DNA from 4 places in the Promicromonospora sp. NPDC090134 genome. Region 2 is predicted to be linked to each of the others. Evidence: riboswitches for the same ligand, from Rfam matches in the RefSeq annotation. Region 2 holds a riboswitch; each other region holds the start of a gene.
What was found. Region 2 has a riboswitch for S-adenosylmethionine ahead of ACIPN7_RS01455 (methylenetetrahydrofolate reductase). Riboswitches for the same ligand answer to the same signal wherever they lie in the genome.

Region 1: another riboswitch for S-adenosylmethionine. It lies ahead of ACIPN7_RS23830 (LLM class flavin-dependent oxidoreductase); the one in region 2 lies ahead of ACIPN7_RS01455 (methylenetetrahydrofolate reductase).
Region 3: another riboswitch for S-adenosylmethionine. It lies ahead of ACIPN7_RS02660 (aminotransferase class V-fold PLP-dependent enzyme); the one in region 2 lies ahead of ACIPN7_RS01455 (methylenetetrahydrofolate reductase).
Region 4: another riboswitch for S-adenosylmethionine. It lies ahead of metE (5-methyltetrahydropteroyltriglutamate--homocysteine S-methyltransferase); the one in region 2 lies ahead of ACIPN7_RS01455 (methylenetetrahydrofolate reductase).

Annotation. Positions count from the first base shown of each region.
Region 1 is NZ_JBIVCZ010000010.1:68,007-71,741, reverse strand. Features, by position in the region: gene ACIPN7_RS23835 (GH92 family glycosyl hydrolase) at 1-1,065, shown strand, start outside; SAM riboswitch class IV at 1,653-1,764, shown strand; gene ACIPN7_RS23830 (LLM class flavin-dependent oxidoreductase) at 2,189-3,349, shown strand; gene ACIPN7_RS23825 (rhodanese-like domain-containing protein) at 3,388-3,735, shown strand, end outside.
Region 2 is NZ_JBIVCZ010000001.1:329,959-333,693, forward strand. Features, by position in the region: gene ACIPN7_RS01445 (carbohydrate ABC transporter permease) at 1-441, shown strand, start outside; gene ACIPN7_RS01450 (carbohydrate ABC transporter permease) at 441-1,364, shown strand; SAM riboswitch class I at 1,459-1,575, shown strand; gene ACIPN7_RS01455 (methylenetetrahydrofolate reductase) at 1,580-2,524, shown strand; gene ACIPN7_RS01460 (Hsp20/alpha crystallin family protein) at 2,711-3,166, shown strand; gene ACIPN7_RS01465 (N-acetylmuramoyl-L-alanine amidase) at 3,367-3,735, shown strand, end outside.
Region 3 is NZ_JBIVCZ010000001.1:608,535-612,269, forward strand. Features, by position in the region: gene ACIPN7_RS02650 (serine/threonine-protein kinase) at 1-542, opposite strand, end outside; gene ACIPN7_RS02655 (RNA polymerase sigma factor) at 542-1,222, opposite strand; SAM riboswitch class IV at 1,464-1,578, shown strand; gene ACIPN7_RS02660 (aminotransferase class V-fold PLP-dependent enzyme) at 1,610-3,028, shown strand; gene ACIPN7_RS02665 (hypothetical protein) at 3,050-3,646, opposite strand.
Region 4 is NZ_JBIVCZ010000003.1:106,514-110,248, reverse strand. Features, by position in the region: gene metE (5-methyltetrahydropteroyltriglutamate--homocysteine S-methyltransferase) at 1-1,767, opposite strand, end outside; SAM riboswitch class I at 1,776-1,879, opposite strand; gene ACIPN7_RS10170 (type 1 glutamine amidotransferase domain-containing protein) at 2,058-2,762, shown strand; gene ACIPN7_RS10165 (LysR family transcriptional regulator) at 2,807-3,712, shown strand.

The DNA of each region.
Region 1 (3,735 bases), on a different contig from region 2:
GACGTGCGCCTGGGCCAGCTCGGCCAGTCGAACCAGGTGTCGCACCACATCGCGTGGACGTGGTCGGTCGCCGGGCGGCCCGACCGCACCCAGGAGGTCGTGCGCGAGATCCTGACCCGGCTGTGGACCGGCAACGACATCGGTCAGGGCTACCACGGCGACGAGGACAACGGCGAGATGTCGGCCTGGTACGTGCTGGCCGCGCTCGGGCTGTACCCGCTGGAGATCGGCTCGCCGCGCTGGGCGGTCACGTCGCCGCTGTTCGACCGGGCGGTGGTGCACCGGCCCGACGGCGACCTCGTGATCGAGGCCCCCGGGGCGGCCGGTCGGCAGTACGTGGCGGGGCTGGACGTAGCTCGGCCGGATGTGGCGGGCGGTGCCGGCGCGGCTGCGGCGGGGTCGGACGCGGCCGCGGCCCGGGTGATCACGACGCCGTCGATCGACAACGTCGACCTGGTCGGGGGAGCGACCCTGCGCTTCGCGCTGTCGGAGATCCCGACCCGGTGGGGCGTGCCGTCGGACGACGAGGCTGGTGCTGGTGCTGGTGCTGGTGCTGGTGCTGGTGGTGGTGCTGGCGCTGCTGGCGCCGCGGGGATCGGCGACGACTCGGCGCCCGAGCGGCCGTGGCGGCGAGCCGATGGCGGCTGGCGCAGTGCCGAGGGTGCGCTGCCGCACCTGACCGACGGCGACCTGACGACGTCGGCCGCGGTGGACGGCGCGCTCAACTGGGCTCCCGGTGCGGACGTCCCGGCCGGATCGATGCTGCGCGCCTACACGTTGACCTCGGGCCCGACGTCCGAGCCGGCGTCGGCCAACGGCGCGCCCGGGCTGTCCTCTGCGGAGGTGCCCGGGTCGTCGACCGTCGAGAGGGTGTCCGGACCGCCGTCGGCCTGGCGCCTGGTCGCGGCCGACGGGCGGGTGCTGGACGAGCGGTCCGGCGAGGCGTGGCGCTGGCCGAACCAGCTCCGCCCCTTCGTGCTCGACGAGCCGGTGCCGCTCACGGGTCTCCGGCTGGAGCTGGCCGAGCCCGGCGCCCTCGCCCAGATCGAGCTCCTCCTGGGCTGACCCGAGAGTGCGCTTCTACCCAGTCATTGGGCCCGGAATCACCCCGATTCCGGGCCCAATGACTGGGTAGAAGCGCACTTCTGCGTCGTGGGGGCCGGGGCTCGACGGCGTCGGTCTATCGCAGATCGGCTGATCGCTCGGCCCGTCTCGTGACTGCGTCCGCCTGCCGACGCCGGCGCGTGACCCCGGCCTCTTGCCGAGGTCGGCGCGTGAGCGAGCGAACGGACCAGGCGAGAGTGCGCTTCTACCCAGTCATCTGGCCCGGAATCGGGGTGATTCCGGGCCCAGTGACTGGGTAGAAGCGCACCTTGCTGGTCCGGGGCCGCGCGGTGTCGGTTCGGGGGCGCGCCTTGCGGGGCCGGGTCCGGGTCCGCGCCGTGTCGGTCCGGGCGTACCTCGCCCGGCCGGCGCGTGCCGTGTCCCGGCCGGCGTCCACCAGCGCGCACCCCCGAGCCGCGGCGAGACCTTGGTCCCGGGATGTGAGATCTGCGCAAGGATCATTGACTTCTATGGGTTCCATTCGTATCTTCTGTGACATCGAGACCAACCGCACTTATCCGATCGGAGAGATGTAGAAAGCCTCGACAGGTCATGAGTTCCGACGCGAAGCCCCGGCTGGTCGGACGGCAACCCCCCGCGCGGGTGGGTGCCCCGGGTGAGGACCAGGTCCACCGCCGCCGGCGGATGACAACACGCGTCGCTCGCCGCTGGGCGAGCAGGTGAGGAGAACGACGATGACCCGGAGCGCTGCCCCCGCCGTCCACGTGTCCCTGCCGTCCCGGAACGTCACCGTGCGGGCTGGTGCTGCCCCGCGCGAGCACATGTCGCGCGAGCACATGTGTTGTCACTGTTCCTGTCGCTGACGGCGACAGCCGGACAGTGACCGTCCCGACGCGCTGACCGGTCGCCACAGCCGCCACCGGTCCGCCGCCCGGAACTCCTCTCGGCGTCGCACGCCGAGCCCTGGCCGTATCCGGCCCTCACGTCCCTGACCGGACGTCCCACTCCTGCCCTCTGGCAGCCACGCTCCCGGGTGACCCCTGGACGCCGTCGCGCACCCTGCGCGCGCCGGCCGGGTCCTCCGGGCGCCGTCGCGCAGCCGCAGCCCGAACGGAGCCCCGCCGTGCCGTACCCGTCGCAGCCCACGTCCCTCGCCCCCACCTCCTCCCGTCCCGTCGTGCTCGGCGTGGATCTCACCTCCGCCGGTGCCCGTCCGGGCGCCCACCGGGCACGTGGCCCGGTGGCTCCGCGCCCGTTCGACGGCGAGCGGTTCCTGCACCTCGTGCGGACCGCCGACCGCGGCCTGCTCGACTTCGTCAGCCTCGACGAGGGATTCCTGCTCCACCCCGGCCGCAGCCAGGTCACGGGGCGGCTGGACACGGCCGTCGCCGCGGCCCGGGCCGCGCGGGTCACGGCCGGCATCGGGCTGGTCGCCGCCGTCGACACGGTGCACGTCGAGGCGGCCCACGCCGCCGTCGCGCTGAGCAGCATCGACCGCGCGAGCAGCGGCCGGGCCGGCTGGCAGGCGGTGCGGCAGAGCAAGCTCCCCGAGGCCGACGACGCGTGGGCCGGCAGGGTCGAGCTGGGCATCCGGTCCGTGACGCAGGTGTGGACGGGCCGACCCGGCAGCGGGGCGGGCGCGGTCGAGCTCGACGCCGAGGGCCGGTTCCGCGTGGACCACGACGGCATCCGGTTCGCCGTCCGGGGCCGCCCGGCAGCCGGCACGGACGACGTCCTGCCGCAGACGCCCCCGCCCGTCGTCGTCCGCGTGCGCTCCGAGGCCAGCGCCGCGCTGGCCGGCCGCACCGCCGACGTCGCGCGGATCACCGTCACCGACGCCGCGCACGCGGTACGGCTGCGCCGGCTCGTGCGGGACGCCGCACTGTCCGCCGGGCGCGACCCCGAGGAGCTCCGCGTGCTCGCCGAGGTCTACGTGGTGCTCGCGCAGGAGCGGGCCAGCGCCCGGGCCCGGCTCGAGCTCGTCGAGGCGCTGGAGGGCACGGCGGTCATGGGCGACGGGCTGGTCGTCGCCGACACGCCGGACGAGCTCGCCACCCTGATCGCCGACTGGACCACCGTCGGCGCCGTCGACGGGTTCCTGCTGCAGCCGTCCTCGCTCAGCTCCGACCTCGACGCGATCACCGACCACCTGGTGCCCGCGCTCCAGCAGGCGGGCCTGTTCCGCACCGAACGGACGGCGACGTCGCTGCGCGGCTCGCTCGGGCTGTCGGACGCAGGGGCCGCCGAGCGGGCGCTGCCCACGGGCCGGCTCCTGAGCGCCTGACCACCCGACGAACCACCGTCCACCCGGAGGAGACCACCATGACCACCCCTGAGCTGCAGACCCCCGGCGCCGCGGGCGCCAAGGTCGCCGGCGGCGCCCTGCTGATCGACGTCCGTTCCGCCGCGGGCCGCGCCTCGGCGGGCGAGATCCCGGGCGCCACGCTCGCGGACCGCAACAACCTCGACGCGCTGTTCGGGCCGTCCGACAACCCGGCGATCACCCTCGACACGCCCGTCGTGGTCGTGTGCGGCTCCGTCGACGGCTCCGGCCCGGTCGCGGAGGCGCTCGCGGCCCGCGGCTACACCGACGTCTCGCACGTCGACGGCGGGTTCCCCGCCTGGAAGGAGGCCGGGCTGCCCGCGGCGGAGGCCGAGCCGAGCGCGGCG
Region 2 (3,735 bases):
TACGGCTGGACCCGCCACCCCGGCACCGCGTTCGCGTGGGCCATGGCGGTCGCCGTGTTCGTGTCCCTGCCGTTCACCACCTACACGGTGCTCGCCGGGCTCCAGACGGTGCCCGGCGAGACCGTGGAGGCCGCGCGCATCGACGGCGCAAGCGGGGCGCGCACCTACTTCAGCGTGGTGCTGCCGCAGCTGCGGGGCGCCATCTCGGTGGCGGTGCTGATCAACATCATCAACGTGTTCAACTCGCTGCCGATCCTGCGCGTCATGACGGGGTCCATCCCCGGGTACGACGCCGACACCGTCATGACCATGATCTTCAAGTACATGCAGAACCAGCGGCAGATCGACCTGGCCAGCGCGCTGTCCGTCATCGCGTTCCTGGTGGTCATCGCCATCGTCGCCGTCTACGTGCGGGTCGTCCGCCCCCTGGAGGAGGTCTGATGACCGCGATCACCGACCCGGGGACCACCTCCCGCAGCGCGACCCGGCCGCCGTCGGACAACCGGCGACGGGTGCGGAGGTACACGACGGACCAGGTGCCGCTCGGGTCGCTGCTGCTCCGGCTGTTGGCCGGGCTCGTGGTGCTGGTGGTCTTCCTGCTGCCGTACCTGATCATGTTCTTCGGCTCCGTGAAGACGAAGGCCGAGATCAGGTCGGTCGACCCCACCTACTTCCCCACGGAGTGGCACTGGGACAACTACGTCACGATGTGGTCCACGCCCGAGACGCCGCTGGCGCAGAACCTGATCTCCACCCTGGTGATCTCGCTGTGCGCCACGCTGCTCGTGCTGGCCGTGGCGCTGCCCGCCGCCTACTACACGGCGCGGTTCCGGTTCCAGGGCCGGCTCTTCTTCCTGTTCCTCGTGATCGTGACCCAGATGGTGCAGCCCGCCGTGCTGACGTCGGGCCTGTTCCGGCAGTTCATCGCGATCGGGATCCTCGACACGTGGGTCGCGATGATCCTGGTCAACGCCGCGTTCAACCTGTCGTTCGCGGTCTGGATCATGCACAGCTTCTTCGCGGGCATCCCCAAGGAGGTCGACGAGGCGGCGCAGCTCGACGGCGCCGGCACGTTCGCCGTCCTGACCAAGATCAACCTGCCGCTCGTCTGGCCGGGCATCGTGACGGCGGTCGTGTTCACGTTCGTCGCCTCCTGGAACGAGTTCGCGGCCTCGCTGGTGCTGCTCACCACGGCGGGCAACCAGCCGCTGTCCGTGGCGCTCACCAAGTTCGTGGGCCAGTACGAGACGTCCTGGCACTACGTGTTCGGGGTGTCCGTCGTGGCGATCGTGCCCGTGGTGATCCTGTTCATGATCATCGAGAAGCGCCTGGTGGGCGGCCTGGTGGCCGGGTCGGTGAAGTAACGGACGGGCCCGGTCCACACACCGTGGACCGGGCCGTCTCGGTCTCCGGACGAATTCTGTCCCAGTGCTGGACGGTCGCTTAGCATGGTGGCGAACCCCATCCAGAGCGGTCGAGAGTCCTGGCTCACTGACACCGCAGCAACCTGCCGACCTTCCGCCGCGTCGCCGCGGAGCGAGGGACGCAAGGTGCTCACGCCAGGTTCGATGGAGCAGCCATGGTCGCCGAGCCACACCCGCACCGCCCCACCGTCTCGTTCGAGCTGATGCCCCCGCGTCGGCCGAACGCCGCGCCCAACTTCTGGGAGACGGCGCAGCGGCTCGTGGCTGCCCGCCCGGACTTCGTGTCCGTGACCTACGGGGCGGCCGGCGGCGACCGGGCCACCGCGCGCGAGGTGCTCGCGACCCTGCTGCGCGGCACGCCCGTGCTCCCCGTGGCCCACCTGACCTGCGTGGGCGCGTCCCGCGAGGACGTGTCCGCGGTGATCGAGGAGTTCCTCGAGGCCGGGGTGCGGTCGTTCCTCGCCCTGCGCGGCGACCCGCCGCGCGACGAGCCGGACTGGCGCCCGCCGGCCGACGGCGTGCGCTCCAGCGTGGACCTCGTCCGCCTCCTGCGGCAGGTGGACGAGCGGCGGTGTGCCGCCGACGTCAGCACGGCGCTGCGCTCGGCCGCCCGGCCGCTGGCGATCGCCGTCGCCACGTTCCCGGACGGCAACCCCGGGGCCGGCACCACGCGCGAGCAGGAGGTGCGCCGCCTGCTCGAGAAGCAGGAGGCGGGCGCGAGCTTCGCGATCACCCAGTTCTTCTACCGCGCGGACTCGTACACGGGGTTCGTCGAGGCGGCCCGGGCGGAGGGTGTGACCATCCCGATCCTCGCCGGGATCCTGCCTACCACCGAGGCCCGCCGCCTGCGCCGCGTCCAGGAGCTCACCGGGGTGGCGGCGCCCGCGGAGCTCCTGCGCGACCTCGACCGGCTCACCGCGCCCGACGGCGCCGTCGACCCCGAGGCCCAGCACGCGCACGGCATCGAGTACTCCGCGGCGCTCGCGCGCGAGGTGCTCGACGCCGGCACGCCCGGCCTGCACGTGTACACGTTCAACAAGCACCGCCCCGCCCTCGACCTGCTGGACCGGGTGGGCCTGTCGGGCCGCGCGGCCGCCTGACCGCGGACTGTCAGGCCGGCGGTCACCGAGTGACCTGCCGGTCCGGCGAGCCAGGCCCATGGACCCTTGGCACCCCCGGGTCGGGAGTACCAAGATTGGGCGTGTAGCCGGATGACGGCAGGGCCGTCATCTTGCGCGGCGGCCCTGGAGGGGCCGGGGCCGCATCGTCGTAGGAGGTGATGCGCGATGGCTACCTATTGGGACCCGATCCAGGAGATGGATCGGCTGTTCAGCACGTTTGCCGGCAACGCACGGCAGTCCGGCGGCATGCCGATGGACCTGTTCCGCACGGGCGACCACTACGTCCTGTCCATGGACATGCCCGGCGTCGACCCTGGCACCATCGACGTCTCGGTCGAGGACCGGACGCTCACCGTCCGTGCCGAGCGCACGCAGCGGTCGGACGCCGAGGCGCAGTGGCTGGTCCGCGAGCGGCCTACCGGCACGTTCGCGCGGCAGCTGACGGTGGGCCGGGGGCTTGCGCTCGACAGCATCTCGGCGTCGTACACCGACGGCGTGCTCTCGCTGACGATCCCGGTCAGTGAGGAGGCGAAGCCGCGCAAGATCGACGTGGCGCACACAGCCGGGTCGACGTCGATCGGTCAGGGTTCGTCCGAGGGGCGCCAGACCATCGAGCAGTAGTCTCCTCCGTTCGCCGCGTCGGACGCTCAGGTCTCCCCCCGGGGGGCCTGAGCGTCTGACATGTCCGGCGGGACCTTCCGGGCGCAGGCATCGCGCGCGGGATATACCCCGGATGTGATGTACCGGGGGGTCGCGGGGTCGGCCGATACTACGGATGAAATCGGCACGTACCAGCGCGACCGACCCGTGGAGGCCCCACCGTGCACGAACACGACCACAGCTCCACCGACTGCAGTCCCGACAGCCACGCCGCGTTCGGACGGCGTGACCTCCTGCGCGGCGCCGTCGTCCTCGGCATCGGTGCCGCGGGCGCGACGATCGCCGCGCCCGCCGTCGCCGCGCCCGCTCCTACGGAGAGCACGCCCGGCGCCACCCCGGCGCGGACGACGGACGCCCCGCCGTCCCTGGCCCCGGACCCCGAGGCGCCCGCCGACGCGCCGCCCGGCGCCGTGGCCGGGGTCGAGGTGGCCGCGCCGGCCATCGCGAGCTGCGCCACCTGGGGCGCCGCGGCGGCCCGCGGGACCATCGACACCGTCTCGACCAACCCGAACAAGATCCTGATCCACCAC
Region 3 (3,735 bases), 280 kb from region 2:
TCGTCGCGCCCCACGACGGTGGACGCCGTGCCTGCGAGGAGCGAGCCCGGCGCGCCGGCCGCACCTGCCGCACCGGTGTCGGCGGGCGCGTCGGGCCCGGTGCGCAGCAGCACGTTGCCGGGGCTGAGGTCGCGGTGCACCAGGCGCGCGGCGTGCACGGCCCGCACGGCTGCGGCCAGCCCACGGGCGACGGCGAGCACGTCCGCGCGGCTCGCCGTCCATCCGCCCGCACGCAGGGCGCGGACACGCTCGGCGAGGGTGCCCCGGTCGGCGTGCTCGAGCACGAGGTACGGCTGCTGCCGATCGTTCTCGCCGATGTCGTAGACCGTGATCACGTGCGGGCTCGCGACCCGGCGCAACGCCCGGCCCTCGGCGATGAAGCGTTCCCGGATCTCCGGGTTGAGGCTGTGGTTCTCGGCCAGGACCTTCACGACCACGGTGGTGTCCAGCCGCTCGTCGACCGCGCGGTGCACGGTGGCGAACGACCCGACACCGAGCACGTCCTCGACCTGGTATCGCCCCATCCTGTCCCGGGCGGCCATCAGACGGCGTCCCCGAGCAGAGCCGCGACGAGCGCCCGGCCTCGGGAGACCTGGGACTTGACGGTGCCCACGCTGCGACCCAGCCGGTCGGCGACCGCGCTGTACGGCAGTCCCTCGATGTCGCGCAGCGTCACCGGCTCGCGGTAGAGGGCGGGCAGCGCGTCGAGCGCGTCGCGCACCGTGGCCCGGGTGGCGATGAGCGAGCTCATCCGCGCGCCGGGCGCGACGTCGTCGTCGGGGAGCGTGGTGGTGGCGCGCTGCCGGCGCAGGTGGTCCACCACCCGGTTCCGGACGATGCGATGCACCCAGGTGGTGACCTTGGACGCGCCGGCGAACGAGTGGATCGACGTCGCCACGCTGATGAGGGTGTCCTGGCAGACGTCGTCGACGGCCGACTCGTCGAGGAGCGCACCACGCACGAACCGGCGGACCACACCCGACTCGTCCAACAGCTCGACCAGCAGCTCGGTCGCGAGCGGGGAACCGGCCGCGGCCCGTGCCCCGAGCAGGTCGAGCACGTCCTCCAGGCCGCCGGACCCCCTGGGGGTGCCGCTCCCGCCCGGCGCGTGGCCGGCATCCCTGGCTTCCCGACCGTCCACCGCGTCGGACACGGCGCGGCGCGCGGCGTGCGCGTCGCCCTGGTCGAGGGCGCGGACGAGCGGGGGTGTCTGGTGAGGCATGAGGTCGGGGTTTCCTCTCGCGGTCCGTCGTGCGTCCTGGCGCGCGATAGCCGCTGTGGTCTCTGCGCGCCTGACATCATGCCGGTCACCGTGGCACGAGGACACCAAATTCGTGCCCCGAGCACGAGGGCGAGCATCCGACCCGCACCGGGGTGCGGGGACGGTGTCATGACCGGATCGTGGGACCAGTATCTGAGACGTGCGTTGACAGGTGTTTTGCCCGCAGCACAGGATGGCCGCAGGTCATGAGCGCCAGCGTCAAGCCCCGGCTCGCTGGCCGGCAACCCTCCCTCCGCGGTGGGGTGCCCCGGGTGACGACCAGGCCGCGCGCAGCCCGCGTGCGGCAAGCGCGGGGGAACCTCCCCCAGGACTGTGCTGGAGGACGCCATGTCTGCTCCCACTCTCAGCCGTGCCATCGCGGTGACCGACCTCGCCCCGCTGCGCCCCGTCGTCGGCGGCGGGACGCTCGTCCCGCTCGTGGACGGCACGCAGGTCTCGTACGCGAACCTCGACGTCGCCGCGTCGGCCCCGGCCCTCCAGGCCGTCGCCGACCGCGTCACCCAGGTGCTGCCGCTGTACGCCAGCGTGCACCGCGGCGCGGGCTACCTCTCCCAGGTGAGCACGGCGCTCTACGAGACCGCGCGCCGCACCATCGGCGCGTTCGTCGGCGCCCGCGAGGACGACCTGACGATCGTCACCCGGAACACCACCGACTCTCTCAACCTCCTCGCCGGCTGCGTCCCCGCGCAGCCCGACGGCGAGCCCGGCCGCGTGCTGGTGCTCGACGTCGAGCACCACGCGAACCTGCTGCCCTGGCAGCGCACCACCGGCGCGACCGTGCTGACCGGCGGCGCCACCGTGGCCGAGACGGTCGCCCAGATCCGGGAGGAGCTGGCCGACGCCGCCGCGGACCGCCCGTACGCCCTCCTGGCCCTGACCGGGGCCTCGAACGTGACCGGCGAGTCCCTCCCGATCGCCGAGATCGTCGCCGTCGCCCACGAGTTCGGCGCGCGCGTGGTGCTCGACGGCGCCCAGCTCGTGCCGCACCGCCGCATCTCGCTGGAGTCCACGGGCGTGGACTACCTCGCCTTCTCCGGGCACAAGACCTACGCCCCGTTCGGCGCCGGCGTGCTGGTGGGCCGCCGCGACTGGCTCGACCAGGGCACGCCCTACCTCGCGGGCGGCGGCGCCGTCCGGCGTGTGCGCGTGAGCGGCACCGACTGGCACGAGGGTCCCGCCCGCCACGAGGCCGGCTCGCCCAACGTGATCGGCGCGGTGGCGCTCGCGGCGGCCTGCGAGGAGCTGGCCGCGCTCGACCCTGCCGAGGTCGTGGCGCACGAGAACGCCCTGCGCCGCCGGCTGGTGTCAGGGCTGGAGGCCATCGATCGCGTCGAGGTCGTGCGGGTCTGGGCCGACGCCGTGGACCCCGTGGGCGTGGTGACCTTCACCGTGACCGGGTACGACCCGGGCCTCGTCGCCGCCTACCTGTCCGCGGAGCACGGCATCGGCGTCCGGGACGGCCGCTTCTGCGCGCACCCGCTGCTCGGCCGGCTCGGGTTCGACGCCGGCGCCGTGCGCGCCTCGGTGGGCGTCGGCACCGCGGGCGAGGAGATCGAGCGGCTGATCGCAGCCGTCGGCCGCCTGGTCGAGGAGGGTCCGCAGGCCGGGTACGACGTCGTCGACGGGCTGTGGGTCGTGACCGACGACCCGCGCCCCGTGCCCGAGGGCTCCGGCCTCGCGGGCCTGCTGGCGACGGCCGCCCTGGGCTTCGACGAGGCCTTCGGCTGCCTCCCGGACGAGGACTGACGGCCGCCGCGCGTCCGGCGGCTACAGCGCGAGGGCCACGCAGATGCCGCCCATCGTGAGGTCGAGGCCGATGCACCACAGCGCGAGCGAACGGTTCACCACCCTGTCGCGGCGGTAGTGCACCACGTCCCACCCGGCGTGCGCGGCAAGGGCGAGGCCCGCGAGGGCCAGCCCGAGCCTCGGCTCCAGGAACAGGGCCGTCGTCGCTACCCCGAAGAAGCCGGCCATCGCGGCGGCCTGCGGCCACGTCGCGCGGCGTCCGCGGGCCAGCCCGATGCCGGTCAGGACCAGCCCCACCAGGACGAATCCGATCCAGCGCGGCGTGTCCAGCAGCTCGGACGCGACAGGGACCACCGACGCCAGGAGCGCGACGAGCCAGGCCGTCCAGCGGACGCCGGTCACGGCGGCGGCCAGGTAGCACAGCGTCGCGACGCCGATCGTGGTCGTCGGGTCCTCCGCGACCGCGTCCCGCCAGGTGCCGCCGACGATCGCCGTCCCGCCCACCAGCAGGCCGAAGCCCGTCAGCATGCCCAGCACGATCCAGGCGGTGTTGGTGGGCCAGGTCCCGGTCCAGCGGCTCGGCCGCGTTGGTGCGGCCGTCTCGAACGTCTCGGTCATGGTCCCGTGCTCCTCGTGCGATCGCGACTGAATACCCTCCAGGGGTAACAAAGCACGGGACGGCCACGGCGAGGAAGGTCTTTCGGCCA
Region 4 (3,735 bases), on a different contig from region 2:
GGGCCGGGACACGTCGCCCCACAGGATCGGCGGCCGCACACAGCGCGAGCCGTACGACTGGACCCAGCCGTTGACGGTCGTCGCGAAGCCGTCGAGCTGCTCCGCGAAGTACTGCACCATGTCGTTGCGCTCGGGCTCGCCGTGCACCAGCACGTCCAGGCCCAGCTCCTCCTGGAGCGCGACCGTGCTCGCGATCTCGGCGCGCATCGCCGCCGTGTAGTCGGCGTCCGACAGCTCGCCCCGCACCCACGCGGCGCGCGTGCTGCGGATCTCGGCGGTCTGCGGGAACGACCCGATGGTCGTGGTCGGCAGCGGTGGCAGGTTCAGCCGCGCCTGCTGCGCGGCCGCCCGCTCCGCGTACGGCGCGCGCTCGACGTCGGCGGCGGTCAGCGCGGCGGTCCGCTCGCGCACCACCGGGACGACGACGCCGGGTGCCGCGGCGCGGGAGCGCACCGCCGCCGTCGACTCGGCGAGCCGGTCGGCGACCGCCCCGCGGCCGTCGGTCAGCGCGGTGGCCAGCGTGACGACCTCGGCGACCTTCTGGTCGGCGAACGCGAGCCACGACTTCAGGTCCGCGTCCAGGCGGGGCTCGTCGGCGACGTCGTGCGGCACGTGCAGCAGCGACGTCGAGGTGCCGACGGCGACGGTCCCGGCGCCGAGCCCGGTGCCGGTCGCCGCCAGACCCTCCAGGGTGGTCAGACGGGCGTCGAGGTCGGCGCGCCAGATGTTGTGGCCGTCGATCGCGCCCGCGACCAGGGTCTTGGTCTCCAGGCCGGGGACCGGTCCGGTCGGTACGGCGCCGCGCACCAGGTCGATCGCGATCGCCTCGACGTCGGTGCCGGCCAGCAGGGCGAGCCCGTCGCCGGCCTCGCTGCGCAGGTCGCCGTACGGCGCGGTGACCAGGATCGCGGGGCGCTGCGCCGGGGCGTCGCCCGCGGCCGCGGGGGAGAGCTCGGTCGCGAGCGCGGCGTAGGCCCGGCGGACGGCGTCGGCCACCTCGTCGAACGGGACGTCCAGCAGGTCGGTGACCAGGGCGGGCTCGTCGAGCTGCACCCAGGGCGCGCCCGCGGCGGCCAGCGCGCGCAGCAGGTCGGCGTAGGCGGCGACGACGTCGTCCAGCCGGTCCAGGGGGCGGAAGCCGTCGCCTGCGGCTGAGGAGTGAGCTTGCGAGCCCCGCAGAGCCGCGGCAGCGGGTACTGCGCCGTCGGCGGCCTTGCTCAGCAGCAGGAACGTCACCGGGCCCACGAACGCGGGGCGGGTCACGACCGCCTGGCCGCCGTCGGCCGGGTGTGCCAGCTCGGTGAACTCGCGCACCGCGCGGTCGTCGACGAAGCCGATCGGGGTGTCCGGCCCGATCTCCGGGACCAGGTAGTGGTAGTTCGTGTCGAACCACTTGGTCATCTCGAGCGGCGCGTTGTCGCCCTCGCCGCGGGCCACCGTGAAGTAGGCCTCCAGGGGCAGGCGGCCCCCGTCCGTGGTGAGCCCGGCGAACCGGTCGGGCACGGCGCCCAGCAGGGCGACGGCGTCGAGCACCTGGTCGTAGTACGAGAACGAGCCGGGGACGGCAGCGTTGCCGGCGTCCAGGCCCAGGTCGACGAGGCGGCGCGCGGTGGTCTGCCGCAGGTCGCGGGCGGTCGCCTCCAGCTCGTCGGCGGTGGTGCGGCCGGCCCAGAAGGACTCGACGGCGCGCTTGAGCTCGCGCCTCCGGCCGATGCGGGGGTAGCCCAGGATCGTGGCGGTGGAAAGGTGCGGGTTCGTGACTGCCATGCGTATCAGCTCCATCGGACCTGGCGTTAGCACCTTGCCCCGAGATTGGCGCCTCGGAGGTAGGTTGCTGCGGTGTCGTGGAGCCAGGACTCTCGACCGCTCTGGATGATGAGACTTGATCGTAGGCATGCCCGGGATGTGGTCGGCAAACCGTCCACGCCTCGGACAAATCCGAGCCATAAGTCTGGTTATGGCTCCGACTGTCTGTCTCGGCATCCGGTGATGGATTCTGACGTTCCCCGAGGACCGCACCTCAGCGGGAAGCTCCCCGAACAGATCGGAACCACACCATGTCGAAGATCCTGATGGTCGTCTCCGCCGCGAACAGCCTGCGCCTGGCCGACGGCACCGAGCACCCCACCGGTTACTGGGCCGAGGAGGTCGCCGCCTCCCACCGGGTGCTCACCGCGGCCGGCGCGCAGGTCGACGTCGCGACGCCGGGCGGCGTGGCGCCGACGGTCGACGCGGTCAGCCTCGACGAGCGCGGCGGGGTGCCCGCCGCCGACGCGGCGGAGTTCCGCGCCTACCTCGACGGCATCGCCGACCAGCTCGCCCACCCGCTCACGCTGGCCGACGTGCGCGCCGACGACTACGACGCCGTCTACATCCCGGGTGGCCACGCCCCGATGGCCGACCTCGCGCACGATGCCGACCTCGGCCGCCTGCTGCTCGACGCGAACGACCGGGGCACGACCGTGGGCGCGCTGTGCCACGGCGTCGCCGCGTTGCTCAGCGCCCAGGAGCCGGACGGCACCTTCGCCTACGCGGGCCGGGCGCTCACGTCGTTCACCGACGAGGAGGAGCGCCAGGGCGGCCTCGGCGACGCCGCGCCGTACCTCGTCGAGTCGCGGCTGCGCGAGCGCGGCGCCGTCGTCCAGGTCGGCGCGCCCTGGAGCAGCACCGTGGTCCAGGACGGCAACCTGATCACCGGCCAGAACCCGCAGTCCAGCGCGGCCGCCGCCGAGGCGGTGCTCAAGGCGCTCGCGGCGCGCTGAGCCGGGCTAGCCTGTGGGCAGGACGACGACGGAGGGTGGTGCCGGTGCCGGGCCTCGACCTCCTCGCCACGTTCCTGGAGGTCTACCGCACCGGGTCGCTGTCGGCGGCGGCCGAGCGGCTGGGCGTGAGCCAGCCCGCCGTCACCGGGCAGCTCGCCCGCCTGGAGGAGCAGCTCGGCACCCGCCTGTTCGTGCGGTCCCGCCGGGGCGCCGAGCCCACGGAGCGCGCCGTGGCGCTGGCCGCCGAGGTGGGGCTCCACGTGGACGGGCTCCGGTCGGCCCTCGGTCCTCGCGACGTCGAGCCGGCGGTGCGCGGGCTCGTCCGGATCGGCGGAGCCGCCGAGCTCATGACGGTGCGTGTGCTGCCCGCGCTCGCGCCGCTCGTCGCGCAGGGGCTCCAGCTCCGTGCGACGCTCGGGCTCGGCGACGAGCTGCTGGCCGCGCTGGCGGCCGGCCACCTCGACCTCGTCGTGTCCTCGGTGCGCCCGCGGCAGGACGCCGTGGTGGCGACGCCGCTGGTCGACGAGGAGTTCCTGCTCGTCGGGCCGCCGGCCCTGGCCCACACCGTCGACCAGGTGCGCCTGGCGGCCGACCCCGTGGCTGCCCTCGCGCACCTGCCGCTGGTCGCGTACGCGGAGGACCTCCCGATCGTGCGCCGGTACTGGCGCAGCGAGTTCGGCCGGCGGCCGCCCAACGCGACGGCGCTCGTGGTGCCCGACCTGCGGGCCGTGCTCGCCTCCGTCACCGGCGGCGCGGGCGTCTCCGTCCTGCCGCGGTACCTGGTTGCGCCCGCGCTGGAGTCCGGGCAGGTGGTCGAGCTCCACCACCCCGAGGCGCCGCCGCTGAACACGCTGTACCTCGCGGGGCGCCGCGGCGTGCCGCACGGGCCGGCGGTCTCCGCCGTCCGGGCGCGGCTGACCGGGGCCGCCGCGGAGTGGGGGAGCCTCTGAGGCGTGCCGCTACCCGGCCGACT